2 regions of the Vibrio paucivorans genome follow, and region 1 is predicted to be linked to the other one. Evidence: predicted binding sites of a transcription regulator. Region 1 holds the regulator's gene; the other holds the start of a gene.
The links. Region 1 encodes PurR, which represses purine synthesis genes. Its sites were predicted from a motif close to TNANGNAAACGTTTNCNTNA; they were not measured.
Positions count from the first base shown of each region.

Region 2: the regulator PurR is predicted to act here: its motif matches at 3,988-4,007, upstream of ACXABW_RS16490 (formate--tetrahydrofolate ligase).

Region 1 covers NZ_CM133230.1:1,085,253-1,092,976, forward strand. The annotation lists gene glgA (glycogen synthase GlgA) at 1-1,384, shown strand, start outside; gene ACXABW_RS05180 (alpha/beta fold hydrolase) at 1,613-2,410, shown strand; gene ACXABW_RS05185 (putative signal transducing protein) at 2,672-3,001, opposite strand; gene ACXABW_RS05190 (TVP38/TMEM64 family protein) at 3,001-3,693, opposite strand; gene ACXABW_RS05195 (TfoX/Sxy family DNA transformation protein) at 3,905-4,495, opposite strand; cyclic di-GMP riboswitch class I at 4,608-4,694, opposite strand; gene purR (HTH-type transcriptional repressor PurR) at 4,843-5,850, opposite strand; gene torD (molecular chaperone TorD) at 6,143-6,790, opposite strand; gene torR (two-component system response regulator TorR) at 7,031-7,724, shown strand, end outside.
Region 2 covers NZ_CM133231.1:299,021-306,744, reverse strand. The annotation lists gene ACXABW_RS16510 (chitinase C-terminal domain-containing protein) at 1-486, opposite strand, end outside; gene ACXABW_RS16505 (AraC family transcriptional regulator) at 856-1,740, opposite strand; gene ACXABW_RS16500 (iron-containing alcohol dehydrogenase) at 1,948-3,096, shown strand; gene ACXABW_RS16495 (lysoplasmalogenase) at 3,213-3,857, shown strand; gene ACXABW_RS16490 (formate--tetrahydrofolate ligase) at 4,037-5,785, shown strand; gene msrB (peptide-methionine (R)-S-oxide reductase MsrB) at 5,942-7,072, shown strand; gene ACXABW_RS16480 (amidohydrolase family protein) at 7,148-7,724, opposite strand, start outside.

The sequences.
Region 1 (7,724 bases):
CGTGGCTAAAGCACTACCCGAAGCACTTCTTCACCTCGGGCAAGATGTTCGTATAGCACTTCCCGCATACAGTAAGATTCAAGGTATTGAAGACGCAGAAGTCGTACTCGACACTCAGCTAGAGAGTTGGCCACATACTGCTTACCGAGTTCGTAAGACACAGTCTGGAGATGTTCCAGCCTATGCGATTGAATGTGAGCAGTATTTTAATCGCTTAGAAATGTATGCTGAAAACAATTCCGCATACGCTGACAATGGTGAACGATTTGCATTTTTTAGTGCGGCTAGCTTAGACATGTTGCCTAAGTTGGGTTTTCAGCCAAATGTCATTCATGCCAATGATTGGCATACGGGGTTAGTACCGTTTTTACTGAAACACCGTTACAGTGAAGACTCGTTCTTCAAACCTATTCGCAGTGTCATCTCAATTCATAATGCGGTATTTAAAGGCGTATTTAGCTATGAAGAGTTGAACTGCTTACCAGAGTTTCATTCTCGACACGCGCCAGATGCTGCAGTGAGCGACACACACGTAACTATGCTTAAAGCTGGGGTTATGTGCGCTGACAAAATCAACGCCGTGAGTCCCACCTATGCTAAAGAGCTAACGACTCACTTGGGAAGTCATGGAATGGAGCGTGAGTTCAGCTCGCGTCAAGGGGACTTAGTCGGCATTCTTAACGGGTGTGACTATTCGGCTTGGTGTCCTGAAACAGATAGTTACCTGCCTAAAAACTATCGAGCGACTCATCAAAGTATGTTGCGTGGGAAAAAGGCTTGTAAACAAGCACTCCAGAGCGAAGTAGGGCTCCCGCTTGAAGATGTCGCTATGTATGGCATGGTTTGCCGTTTAACCAACCAAAAGGGCGTTCATTACTTACTGCCGATACTAGAAGAGTTCTTGAAAAATGACGTTCAGTTGGTGGTTGTTGGTACAGGTGACCCGGTACTTGCAAGTCAGTTGAAAGAGGTGGCAGCGATTCACTCTGACAAATTTGTGTTTGTTGAAGCGTATGACAATAAGCTAGCGCACTGGGTAGAAGCGGGCTCCGATTTCTTTCTAATGCCTTCTGAGTTCGAGCCATGCGGCCTTAACCAAATGTATAGTATGGCTTACGGCACATTGCCGATTGTTCGAGGTGTTGGTGGTCTAAAAGACAGCGTGGAGCATTATGACTCAAATAAGGAATCTGCCACAGGATTTGTTTTTAATGAACCTAGTGGAGATGCCTTGTTAAGAGTCATGCTACGTTCGCTACTACTGTACGCACAGCAACCTTCGGAAGTAAGGCGTATCCAGCTTCAAGCAATGGATAAGAAATTCAGTTGGACGGATGCAGCCAACCAGTACTTAGAGCTGTATTGCCAAAGTTTGGATTCATAGCATAACGATAAAAAGTATTTAAAAGGTGCACAGAGTGCACCTTTTTTATTGTGTGATTCAATGCAAATACATGCACACCGAATTCTATGTGCTGCAATCTCTTGTTACATTTAATGCTCAAAAGTGTACGAATTCGTCAATCTTTGACTTTTGGGGAATAGAATCGGCATCAAGTTATGGTAGTCTTCTAACCCTATTACCAAATTATAAATAACCACACTGAGAGTTATGTCTGATACCTTGCTATTTCACAAAACTTACCAGCACCCAACTAGCGATGAGTGGGTTGTGTTCGTGCATGGTGCGGGTGGTAGTTCATCGATTTGGTTTAAACAGATCAAAGCGTACAAAGAGCACTTTAATATTCTTCTCGTAGACCTTCGTGGCCATGGGAAGTCGAATCGATTACTACGTGAATTGATCTCAAATCAATATACCTTCAAAGCTGTCACTCAGGATATATTAAGAGTGCTCGATCACCTTAAAATTCGTTCAGCGCATTTTGTAGGAATGTCACTCGGCACCATTATTGTACGTAACCTTGCTGAAATCGCTTCTGAGCGGGTTAGAACCATGGTTCTTGGAGGCGCTGTGACACGTTTTAATACTCGTTCTCAAGTGCTGGTTAAGCTAGGTAACTTGAGTAAGCACATTATCCCTTACATGTGGTTGTACAGCTTGTTTGCTTACATTGTAATGCCACAGAAAAGCCAGCGTGAATCCCGACACTTGTTTATCCGTGAAGCCAAAAAGCTGTGTCAAAAAGAGTTTAAGCGCTGGTTTATCCTAACTTCAGAAGTTAACCCGTTGATGCGGTATTTCAAAGATAGAGAGTTACCTATTCCTACACTTTATCTGATGGGAGAAAGGGACTACATGTTTATACAACCCGTCAAAGAGATGGTCGCTGCGCACCAAGGTAGCGAGTTGTGTGAGTTACCGAATTGTGGCCACGTTTGTAACGTCGAACAGCCGGAAGCATTTAATCGAGTTTCCATCGAATTCATAAAAAAACACACTGCATAGGCAGTGTGTTTTTTTATTTACGAGGGTCTGTTGATCTTTCGTGATTAAGTTTTGTTCGAGATAAAATCGTTTTAGGCGAGGCGAAGACTGTGTAGCCTAGTCATTCTAAGCAAATAGTCTTCAACAAAGCATAAAACGATTTTAGCCGAACCCTTCGGGCAGCCTTTGTGGTTCATTTCTAAAGCCTTTGCCTTGTATGAACTTCCCACAAAGTGCTGCAAAAAACAGCTCGAAAGGTCAACAGACCCTAATCTAATTACTTTACTTGTTGCCGACCTTTTCCGCTTGAGGCGAGCCACATTTCCAACATGCTCCAAACTGCCCCTCATTGTCTTCTTGGCAGCTATTACACACCCAGGTGGCATAACTGGATGCTTCTTTGTTATGAAAGCCCTCTACGATTGATTTGGCTTTGCTAAGCTGCTCTGCTTCAAGAAGCCATACATATGGGGCAGAATCTTCTCCAAATGGCAATTCGCCCTGCAAACCAAATAACCCCTCTCCCCGAACTTCACAGGGAATGTTTTCTGCTCGTAAAAGTTCACACAAGATATGAGCTTGAACGGGATTGGAGGCAGTGAAGATATTCATTAAGCGTTTCCATTGTGTGCTTTAGGGGACACTTTGATTCTGGCCATGATCCATTTTGCGATAATAGGGAAAACACCGAGTAGGGCAAAAGAGATCAACACTGTTGGCGAAACAATACCTGATAGGCTGTCAATTTGGGCTAGTTGAGTACCAGCATTTAGATAAACTGCTGTGCCGGGTAGCATACCTAGCTGACTAACCAAGTAGAAGCGGCTAGTACGAATTGGGCTTAAGCCCATTAAAAGGTTAATCAAAAAGAAAGGGAATACGGGAATAAGCCTTAACGAAAATAGATAAAATGCGCCGTCTTTCTCTACACCATTGTTGATGACTTGCAGCTTCTCGCCAAACTTATTTTGTACCCAGTCACGCAATAGGTAACGTGAGCTTAAAAACGCGAGGGTAGCACCAATAGAACTGGCAAATGAAACCAGCAGTAGACTGGTCCAAAAACCGAATAATGCAGCGCCTAGCAGTGTGACGACAGCAGCTCCTGGAATTGAAAAAGCGGTGATGGCGACGTAAGCCAGAAAGTAGCTGATCGCTGCAATGAGGAAGTTTTGCTCAATAAAGCTACCTAAAGCTTCTTGCTGTGCTTTAGCGTTTTCAAGCGTGAAGTATTGACCAAAATTCATGGCCAAAATAATAATCAGTGCGACGAATACCACGCCAAATACTAGCTTTTTGTTCATTTTTTATTCTCCGACCTAAAGATACGTTGGCCGCTCTACCTGCTATGTCTTCTTAGTATAAAAGTAGATAAAGTACTTGCAGAGAGATTGGTGGCGAATTCTCGCCTAGTATCAAGAAACTGTTTGAATTAAGACAGGTTAAGTGGAAAGAAAATTTCAGCAGATACAAAAAAACCGGCACAGAGTGCCGGTTCTATGAACTTTTCTTGGGTTAGCTGAGTCGATTAGCCAACTCTTCACGACGCGATTGTGGAATGACTGACCAATGAGTCCCCTTAATTGCCCCTTCAAGTGCCCATAGAAGCTCTAAACCAACATCCGAAGTATGGGACTGCTTAATGGCTTTAAATGCTTCTACCGCGCCAGCTTCTTCCAATTGCTCAACAGACTCGATTCCTGCCTTCTTGAGCATCCTTTCGGTCGCTAGTCTTAGGTTTGGAAGATCTTTTAGTCGATTCGGTTTCGACTGAGCTTGAGACTCTTTTTCAACCTTTGCTGCTTTAAGAGCTGCAATGGCCTCATCGAGCGTAGCTTTTGGGTTTGCCTGCCAATCGTCTGGCAATGCGAAGTATTTTGTAACGACAGGGAATCCACGTTTCTTATATACATAAGGCTCGTAGCCTTGTCCTTTGTATTTTTTTGCGGCTGAATCGTCTGCTCGGATGTGCAACTTATCATTTACAACAAGAGCGAACATTGTCTCGTCAACAAAGATGCCGAAACCGCCAAACATTGAACGGGATTTTACACGGCCTAGTTGTTCAAACAGCCGCATTGAGTCTTTTAGTACTGGTTTGTCCATGCTGTATATTCTCGGTGTATGTGAATACGCCACCAAATCAGGTCCGAGAGGTTAGCAAAAAAATGCAGAAACTGTGTCAGTAAGGAGTAAAGTTGTGTATGCATAGTTTGCCATCGGCAACCCCGCTACCATAGCAAGTAAATGCCGTAGGCCGGAAGCTTTGCGTCCCAAACTTTCGAATGGTTTGCCCTGTGCGTGACTTCTAATTCAAGAGTAATTAAAAATCTGAATAAGTATCACATTTGGATGTTGTAAATGTGATATGTGTTCCATAAATAAGACTAAGCTATGCGCCTTGCGTATCTCTGAACTACCACGTAAAGCACATAGGTTATTAATCTTGCTAACTATTTAGTCAGGTCTTTTACGGTACTACGCTCAACAATCTCTGGATGCATTTCAAAGACACGCTTTTCGTGTTCTTTGTCTTTAATACGCTCTAGCAAGATCTCAAAGGCATTTTTACCCACGCGACGTTTCGGTTGGTGGACCGTTGTTAGCGGAGGAGAGAAGTACTCAGCAAGTTCGATATTGTCGTAACCAATAACAGACATATCTTCTGGTACTCGAATCCCTTTTTGTTGTAGACGGCTCATCAAGCCAAATGCCATGGTGTCATTGAAACAGAATACGGCAGTTGGTTTGTGGTCCATTGCTGCAATTTTATCTGCGGCAAGCACAGCGGTATCACACTCAAAGTTACCTTCTAAGATCCAATCTTCGTTAACCGATAGATTGGCTTCACCTAAAGCACGTTTGAATCCTTGGATACGTTCTTGGCAGGCTGCTTTCTCAAAGTGGCCACTTAGGCAAGCAATGTCTGTGTGACCACGATCGATAAGGTACTTAGTGGCTAAGTAGCCACCTTCTTCCGAATTATCGATAATTTTATCGGCTTGAGAGCTTTCAGGGCCCCAGTCCATGATTACTTTTGGAATATCGGCATGTCGATCCAACATTTCTAGTAGCTCTTCAGTTAAGTCAGAACACATGACCAAAATACCATCTACGCGCTTTTCAGCTAGCATGCGGATATAGTCACGCTGCTTTTCGTAAATGCCACCGGTGTTACACAAAATGAGCGTGTAGCCTTGGCGGTAACAGTAGCTTTCAACACCATCGATTACTTCCGAGAAGAATAGGTTAGTTGATTGAGTTACTAACATGCCGATGGTACGGGTCGTATTACATTTCAAGCTACGAGCAACGGCACTTGGAGCGTAGTTAAGCTCTTTAACTGCTTCCATCACTTTTTCTTGGGTTGCTTCAGCAACAAAGCGAGTTTTGTTGATTACATGGGAAACAGTGGTAGTTGATACGCCAGCTAAGCGAGCAACATCTTTAATTGTGGCCATAAGGTTCTGTCCTATTGAGAACTGCTGCATATACTGGCTTACCCCTTGGCTCACCGCAGCAATCATTATTGTCAGCTCCTAGTTAATGGTTACATCAAAGTAGTAAAAACACAAAAACCGCTTTTAGCCAGCGGTTCGTATTTCTACCCAGGAAACTGAGTCAATTTCATTTTTAATCGTTTGCGGTCACGATTCTAGACCTCAAACGTGGCGCAAGCAATGAAAAAACCGTCAATAGCAGTGATCTATCACTACAATTGACGATTTTGTCGCTAGCTAGGGAGTGGTGAAATTACTCGCCGGCGAGGTAGTGGCAATCTAGCTCTAGGAAAGACACTAATAGAGATGCTACCGCAGCGTAGAAGCCGAATTCATCGAGTGACTGACACTTGGTCGAAAATTGTGGAACCCAAGAAAGGATCTTTTCTCGGATGAACTTTTCTTGTTCGAGCAGTGCATCATCAAGGTGCTGTTCTTGTTCAAGTTCGTTAGAGCGAATAATCAAGTTACCAAGGAAGTCTAATTCGATCGCAATGTGATCTGCTGGCTCGTTAAGTGAAGCGCTGACAGCAATACTATGTTCAGCCATTAATGACGCCATTTCTTTGGCGGGCTCGTCATTCAATAGACCCGATTTACCGATGTACATAGACGCATAAGGCAAAGCGGATTCTTTGTCTGATTTCAAAAATAGGTCGCAGAAATCTGCAGAGAGCTCTAACTGTGCGTCTTCACGGTCATTTAGACGGTTGAGCGCGTCAGTCATCTTGTCGATAGACGGTTTTAGAGTTTCATTTTCACCAAGCCCTGCGAGGAAAGAGCGAATTTCTGGGGTTTGATACTGTTCAATATCCGTTTCGGTCAGTTCTTTAGCAAATAAGCTAGATAGCCACCAGTATATTTCAGCTCTTTTTTCGTTAAATGCTTTTGTTTCTTGCATTGTTTTAGCTCCAATTCGAGGTATGTCTTTAGTTTAACTAATAAAGATGAATAGCGGTAACTACATGTGTGAATAAAAATAGAGAGATATAGTGAGATATGAATAGCGAGTCTAAGGTTGTTTTGAATCAATAAAAAATCACCTTTCTTACTTTTGAAGTAGCATTTTCTAGAATTGTTACTGATTATGAATAGAATAGTGTTGTTAAAGTTAACCTGAAATCAAGATTAAGTGGTCTAGATGAGCTATCACGTATTAGTTGTAGAAGATGATGCTGTTACTCGCAGCAAGCTAGTGGGATACTTTCAAAATGAAGGTTACACCGTTAGTGAAGCCGAAGATGGCGTGCAAATGCGAGAAGCGTTGGAAGAAAACTCTGTCGACTTAGTGATGTTGGACATCAATTTGCCGGGTGGTGATGGATTGATGCTGACAAGAGAGTTACGTAGCCAGTCAGATATTGGAATCATTCTGGTGACAGGGCGCACGGATAGCATAGACAAAATTGTTGGGCTCGAAATGGGCGCCGACGATTACGTTACTAAACCTTTTGAACTGCGCGAACTGTTGGTTCGTGTGAAAAACCTGCTGTGGCGAATTTCAGCGGCTCGCAACGTTTCGCCTGTAGTGGAAACTAATGACAAAAACAGCAATGTCGTTCGCTTTGGTGAGTGGACGTTTGACACTCAGCGCCGCGCATTGAGCCGAAATGGTGAGCCGGTTAAGCTCACTAAAGCAGAATATGAGTTGCTGGTAGCGTTGTCGTCACACCCAAATCAGGTGCTAAGTAGAGAGCGTATTCTGAATATGATCAGTCACCGAGTCGATGCGCCAAACGACCGTACTATCGATGTACTTATTCGTCGAATGCGCGCCAAGATGGAGTTCGACCCTAAGAATCCACAAATATTTGTGACCGTACACGGTGAAGGTT
Region 2 (7,724 bases), on a different replicon from region 1:
AAACAGCTGGGTACCAGCGACAGCAGTCCAACTGGTAGAATATGGTGACGAAGTTGACTGACCGACTAATACGCCATTAACTAGGAATTCAACTCGGCTTACGGTGCCATCACTGTCTGAAGCTGACGCGGATAGAGTGACAGCGTCACCCTCAACAATGGAATCTGACATCTGGGGCGAAGTTAGCGTAGCGACAGGTAGTTCGTTGGTACCACCACCCGTAGTTGAACAGCTATCAACCACTGACCAATGCGCATAATCCCCAGAAAAATCTATAGGGTTGTTGTTCTGTGTCCAATAATTCGCTTTATACGCAGTATCTAGGTGCTGTACTTGATCACCTCCTGTATAGACCGTTCCTGAATCCCAAATAGGCAAGTTACTACAGTCAACTGCTGCGTAGCTATTGAAAGCGATTAGGCACGATGCGGTCAGAGTGCTGAGGGTAAAGACCCCTTGCCCGACCTTTCCTTTGGTTATAAGCATAATTGCTCGTTCCTTTGTAGTTTCGACGTTGTTAGTGAAATAAAATCTAGTGAGCTCGAAGTGTCATTAGACTTAAAATCCAGCCCGAAGAAACCATAGGAAAGATCTTTGAATTGCGTGATTTCATTTGTATATTTTATACAATCACTCGCAATTCTCTGCTACATGAATGCAACATAAGGCTACTTATTTTGCATCAATAACCAAATTTTGAGAAAGAAACGAACGTAAAAAAGCCCATATTTCAAAATAAAATATGGGCTCAGTTACCAGAGACTGACTAGATCTCTATAGGGGTTAAACATAGTATGCAGAAATGCTGATTGTTATAAAACAGTAATCTTGTAGGAATTTCTTTCCCCTTTTCAATCAACTCGCTTTCATCCCTTTCGGAGTCTCATTAAAGTGCCTTTTGTATTCACGGCTGAACTGAGAAGAGCTGCTGTAACCAACCATCCTAGCGGCATCGCTGACTCGTCTTCCCTCGCCATGGATAAGCTCTTTAGCTCGTGTGAGCCTGACTTTTTTGATGTATTGCAAAGGTGATTCAAGTGTTACTGCGCGAAAAGCGGAATGGAACGCAGACACGCTCATGCTGGCTTCTTCGGCCAAAGACTGAACCGTCAACACTTCATCATAGTTACTGTGTACCTTACTCAGCGCTTTGGCAATTCGAGCATACTGTCCTTCTTGGTGCGCTAACTCAAATAAGATGTGCCCTTTTGGACTTCTCAATGCACGATAGACGAGCTCTTCAATGATTGAGTGCCCTAAAATTTCTGTTTCTGCGCGATCACACAGCGCATTAACCAATCGAGTGCAGCAATCAAGCATGGTTTCATCCATAGATACCGACTCTAACCCGCAAGTCTTGTGCTCTTTAATTGGTGTACATTCCACTGACATCTTTTCCAGTGAATTAACTAATTTGTGTAGCAGAGTCGCCGGAATATCAATTGAAATACCGAGCAGAGGTTTGTCTTCTTCGGGAAACGCTTCACACTCCAATGGCATAGGGACACCAACAACAAGGTAGTCACCTTCCCCGTATTTCACCGCATTGTCGCCCATGTGAATGTGTTTTTTACCTTGGCCAAGAATGATGATCCCAGATTGATAGACAAATGGCTGGCGCTTATTACCTTGGCTGCTGCGATAAAACCACACACCCGGAAGCTGGGTTTCACACACCCCCTCCAGTTCATTTAACCCTGCGGTATCGGCGTATCGTTGCATTGCCTGCTGTAATTTCATTGGTGATCTTTTCTGGTTGGAACGAAGTATTCAAAATACCAAGCATGTAGAAATAGGCAAGTAAATTCCACAAATCAGCCTTTAATGACGCAGTTTTCAATACTAATATGCACAACATAGAATTTATTTACCGCTCAGATTTACAGCACGGCGCGTAAATAAGGCATAACAACAAAGCCCATCCACTGGAAGCAAGAGGTTCAAATAATGAAATTCTCGTACGTTAACCCAACTCAAATTCACTTCGGTCAAGGTCAAATTGAGACTGTCGCATCGTCTATTCCAACGACTGAAAAAGTCTTAGTTATCTATGGTGGCGGTTCAATCAAATCCAACGGTGTTTATGACCAAGTCGCTAAGGCGCTAGAATCTCACACGTGGCAAGAGTTTTCAGGTGTAGAACCTAACCCAACCAAAGAAACGCTCGACAAAGCCGTGGCTATCGTGAAACAAGATGGTATCGACTACATCCTTGCTGTTGGCGGAGGTTCAGTCATTGACGGCTCTAAATACGTTGCAGCAGCCGCGAAATATGATGGCGAAGGTTGGGATATTCTAACGGGCGATCATCAGGTAACAGATGCGACACCGATCGGTGCAATTCTAACGCTACCCGCGACAGGTTCTGAGTCCAACATGGGCGCTGTGATCACCAAAGCTGAAACGCAAGACAAACTCGCATTTCTAGCGCCAGCGGTACAACCTAAATTTGCTGTACTTGATCCAGATGTAATGAAGTCTCTACCTGAAAAGCAACTAATCAACGGTATTGTCGACGCTTGGGTACACGTATGTGAACAATACTTAACGCTACCAACCAATGCGATGGTACAAGATGGCTATGCTGAGACTCTCCTTCGTAGCTTAAAATCACTCGGTGAACAGTTTGAACAACGCGACAACGACGAATGGCGTGCGAATCTCATGTGGTCAGCGAACCAAGCTCTAAACGGTTTAATCGGCAGCGGCGTTCCACAAGACTGGGCTACGCATATGATCGGTCACGAGCTAACTGCGCTATGGCATGTTGATCACGCTCGCTCTCTAGCGATCGTTCAACCGTCACTCCTGCGTAATCAACTTCAATACAAACGCGCTAAACTTGAACAAATGGGCGTTAACGTATTTGCATTAGACAAGTCTGAAGACCTAGCAGAGCGCACTATTGATGCTATCGAACAGTTCTACCTACACTTAAATGTTCCGACTAAACTGACCGAGCACGGCAGTGATAAGGCAGCAGCAATTGATGCAGTCATTGATCAACTTACTCAACACGGCATGGTAGTACTCGGTGAAAACCAATCTATTACGTTAGAAAAGAGCCGTGAGATTTTAACCGAAGCGATCGCTTAACAGTTTTCTCTCATAGATGAGAATAACAGTCGCATAAAGTTTACATTTAGTTAGAATAAAACAGCGCTTACTCCAAGCGCTGTTTTTGTATCTATTCTGTAGGATTATTCGCTTTCATGTGGTTGTTGATTACGCTTATCGCTGCTATCCATATCGTCTCAATCAACAATGGGCCGCGTTGGTTATTCTATCTTTCTAAACCACTGCCTATCTTACTGATGATTGGTTCGCTGGTCTTTAAAGGCCCAGAGCTGCCTACGTACGTCTATTTCGTTATATCAGGGCTGACTTTATCTGCACTTGGTGATGTCTTTCTCATGCATCCTAAAGATAAGTTTATTCAAGGCCTTAGCTCATTTCTTCTCGCTCACATTGCCTATTTCGTAGCCTTCCATCAGCAATTAGATGGGGCGGTAACAATTTGGGTACTAGGACTACTAATTAGCCTTGGCGTGATCGTGTACTTGCTGCTATTGCCCGATCTAGGTGAAATGAAACTTCCAGTCGCCGCTTATGTCACCGTTATCCTAGCTATGACATGGGCCGCAATTGAGTATCGTCTGACAGGCAGTACTCCCTCATCAGCGACCGCTCTCGTTGGTGCATGTTTATTCATGCTTTCTGATCTAGTGTTAGCCATCGACAGATTCCGTTCCTCATCCCGTTTTTCGCAACATGTGATTATGGTGACCTACTATACGGCACAATTACTTATCACAATGTCCGCATACGCCCTCATCGAACGATCCTACGGTTTTTGAACAATCCACCAGCATCAATTTCATCAAGATTGAAGCACATCAACTCCACACTACTTGTAACCTGATAACATAACCATACAAACACTACGTCAAATAGCCCTTTACAACAGATAAAATAACGCTATTATCCTGACGCAAACGTTTTCCTCACTATATTTACGGTTATTCGCGAGGGTTTTATGCTACAAGATATAGAAATTTGTCGTCAGGCAGATTTAAAACCAATCACCCAAGTTGCGTCTGAGTTAGGTCTTCAACCGGAAGAGTTTCATTCCCAAGGCAAGTATAAAGCCAAGCTATCGCTATCAAGCCTAAAGCGCCTACAAGATTCAACTTCAGGCAAGTTAATTGTGATCACAGCCATTACGCCGACGCCGCTCGGTGAAGGTAAAACTGTCACCACTATCGGCCTTGCTCAAGGGCTCAAAAAGCTTAACCACTCTGTTGCGGCATGTATTAGGCAACCCTCTATGGGGCCTGTATTTGGTGTTAAAGGCGGTGCTGCAGGCGGTGGCTACTCACAAGTCGCCCCTATGGATGAACTAAACCTGCACCTAACAGGCGATATTCATGCCGTAACAGCGGGTCACAATTTGGCCTCAGCAGCCATTGATGCGCGCATTTACCACGAACAAAGACTGGGTTACGCCGATTTCGAAAAGCGTACTGGGATGAAAGCCCTCAAGATCGATTCGAACAGTGTGGTTTGGAAACGAGTACTCGATCACAACGACCGCGCGCTACGCATGGTGACCATCGGCAAAAACGAAGTAAACAAAACCGTTAATGGCTTTGAACGTGAAGACGGTTTCGATATATCTGCAGCATCAGAGTTAATGGCTATTTTAGCTCTCGCAACCGATTTGAAAGATTTACGCGCTCGAATTGGCCGTATCGTGGTCGCTTACGATATTCACGGTAACCCAGTGACGACCGAAGATTTGCAAGTTGCTGGAGCAATGGCTGTAAGCATGAAAAACGCCATTGAGCCTACGTTAATGCAGACTCTTGAAGGCGTCCCAACACTCATTCATGCGGGCCCATTTGCAAACATTGCGCATGGCAACTCTTCCATCATTGCTGATGACATTGCGACCAAGCTGTGTGACTTCACCGTGACTGAAGGCGGCTTTGGCTCTGATATGGGCTTTGAAAAAGCATGCAATATCAAAGCTCAAACATCTGGCAAAGCGCCAGACTGTGCCGTGATTGTTGCTACTTTACGTGGCCTTAAGGCGAACTCAGGCTGTTATGATCTTAAACCTGGCCAACCGATCCCAGATTCTATTTTTGAGCCAGATTTGGATGCGCTTACGCAAGGCTTCGAAAACTTAAAGTGGCATATCAATAACGTCAATAAGTACGGCGTGCCTGCTGTTGTGGCGATAAACCGATTCCCTCAAGATGATCAAAATGAACTCGAGCAGCTGAAATCAATGATTGAAGCACTTCCGAATAACGTTGAAGTTGAAATCAGCGAAGGCTTTGCACAAGGTGGAGAAGGTACAATTGCACTAGCTCGTAAGGTGGTAGAGCAATGCCAACAAGAGGTCGAGTTCAAGCCATTGTACCAACTCTCCCAAACACTTGAAGAAAAGCTCATGAGCGTTGCTGAGGGTGGTTACGGTGCTAGAGGCATTACTCTTAGCTATAAAGCAACCAAACAACTCGAGCAATTCAAGCAAAATGGATTTGACAAGCTCGCCGTTTGTTTAGCCAAAACTCCCCTTTCGATTTCTACCGATGGTTCAATAAAAGGTGCGCCGCAAGGGTTTGATGTGCCTATTCGAGAACTCAAATTATGTGCTGGGGCTGGATTCGTGTATGCGCTGTGTGGCAACGTCATGACGATGCCAGGTTTACCTGAGAAGCCTGCTTTTATGAAACTCGATTTAGACGATGAAGGAAATATCATCGGTCTCAGTTAAACCCTCGGTCTCAACTAAACCAATAGGGCTAGCGAGCAAATCAACCTCGCTAGCTCTATAAGCGGTGATTCATATTATAAAGTGATCTTTTTTTGAAATTTATTCATATCTAACTCGTTCTTATTAGTAGCTGTTATCACAACTAACGAGGTTGGTATGAAATTCAAAGCCATTCTATTTCCCGTAGCCCTATTTGCTGTCGCTCTTTCACTTTTCAGCCAAGCTGACGACAAAGGCTCCGAACGTATTGTCTCTAGCGACATCGAAATCGCAACACTGGCTGGTGGGTGCTTTTGGTGTACCGAATCAGATTTAGAGAAACTTGAAGGCGTGATTGATGTCGTTTCAGGTTATGCTGGCGGTGATGTCGAAAATCCAACCTATAAACAAGTCTCATCTGGTAAGACTGGGCATATCGAAGTCATTAAAGTTACTTTCGATCCAGTTGTTGTTTCATACGAACAAGTCTTAGACCAATTTTTCCGCCATATCGATCCGACAGACGATCAAGGCTCTTTTGTTGACAGAGGACGACACTATCGCCCTGCTGTGTTCTATCACAATGAACAACAAAAGCAGATTGCAGAACAATTTATGGCTGAGATTGATGATCTAGGTGTGTTTAAGAAGCCACTTAAAACAGAGCTGATTGAATTCACTAAGTTTTGGCCAGCGGAAGCCTATCACCAAGATTACTACAAACGTAATAAAGTTCGTTATAACTATTACCGATATGCTTCAGGCCGAGATAAGTATCTAGATAAAATCTTCGGTGACGATCGAGAAGAAAACCCAGTTACACTGCGCCAGCTCATTGATGACAAAAACAAAGTGGCGAATATTAAAGCCTACAGTAAGCCTTCTGATAAACAGATCAAGGCTAAGTTAACAGACCTTCAATACTACGTAACACAGGAAGAAGGAACTGAGCGTGCGTTTAAAAATGAGTACTGGGATAACAAGCAAGAAGGTATTTATGTTGATATCGTCTCTGGTGAACCACTGTTTTCATCGACTGACAAATACAAGTCAGGAACCGGCTGGCCTAGCTTCACCAAACCTATCAACGAAGGTTACATTGTCACTAAAACCGATTATCACTTACTCTATCCAAGAACAGAAGTAAGAAGTCGATTTGCTGACTCACACCTAGGTCATGTGTTTAAAGATGGCCCAGCACCAACGGGTTTGCGCTACTGCATGAATTCAGCAGCGATGCGTTTCATCCCTGTCGAGCACCTTGAAAAAGAAGGCTATGGTGAATATCTATCCCTATTCGACAGTTAATCCATCCAAACGTCGACAACGAAAAAGGGCAACCTGTTTGGGTTGCCCTTTCTATGTACGCGAACTCGCGTCTTACTACAGTGTGTTTTTATAAACCAGCCCGTCTTTCATAATCAGCTTCTTCGACTCGTCGCTCATCACGCAGGCTACCCCCTCTAGTGGATTGCCATCAACGATCAATAAGTCCGCATATGCCCCTTCGCAAACTCGACCCAGTTTACCTTCTTGATAAGGGTGCTGGTAGGTCGATAGCTCGAACAGTCGACCGCAATTAGAAGTTGCCATTCTTAACGCAGTAATGGTGTCGAATACTTCTTCTATCGCTGCGAGTTCCTGCATTTGGGCTTTATGGACATCCGATTTACCGACGCAATCCGTGCCGTAAACGATATTCTCAATATTGTATTTCTTAATTAGCTCCGCCGACTTCATCATCGCCTTACCCACACGCTCGGTCTTCTTGTAGGTTTCTTCATTTGGCATTGGAATTTTTCGGTTAGCAATAAGTTCCGACGTAAAGTACGAAGGCACTACCCAGATACCTTTCTCTTTGATGATCCGAGCAATTTCGTCGTCCATAATCGTTGCATGTTCAAAAGACATTACTCCAGCTTCTGCAGCTCGCTTCATTGCCGGTGCAGTGTGAATATGG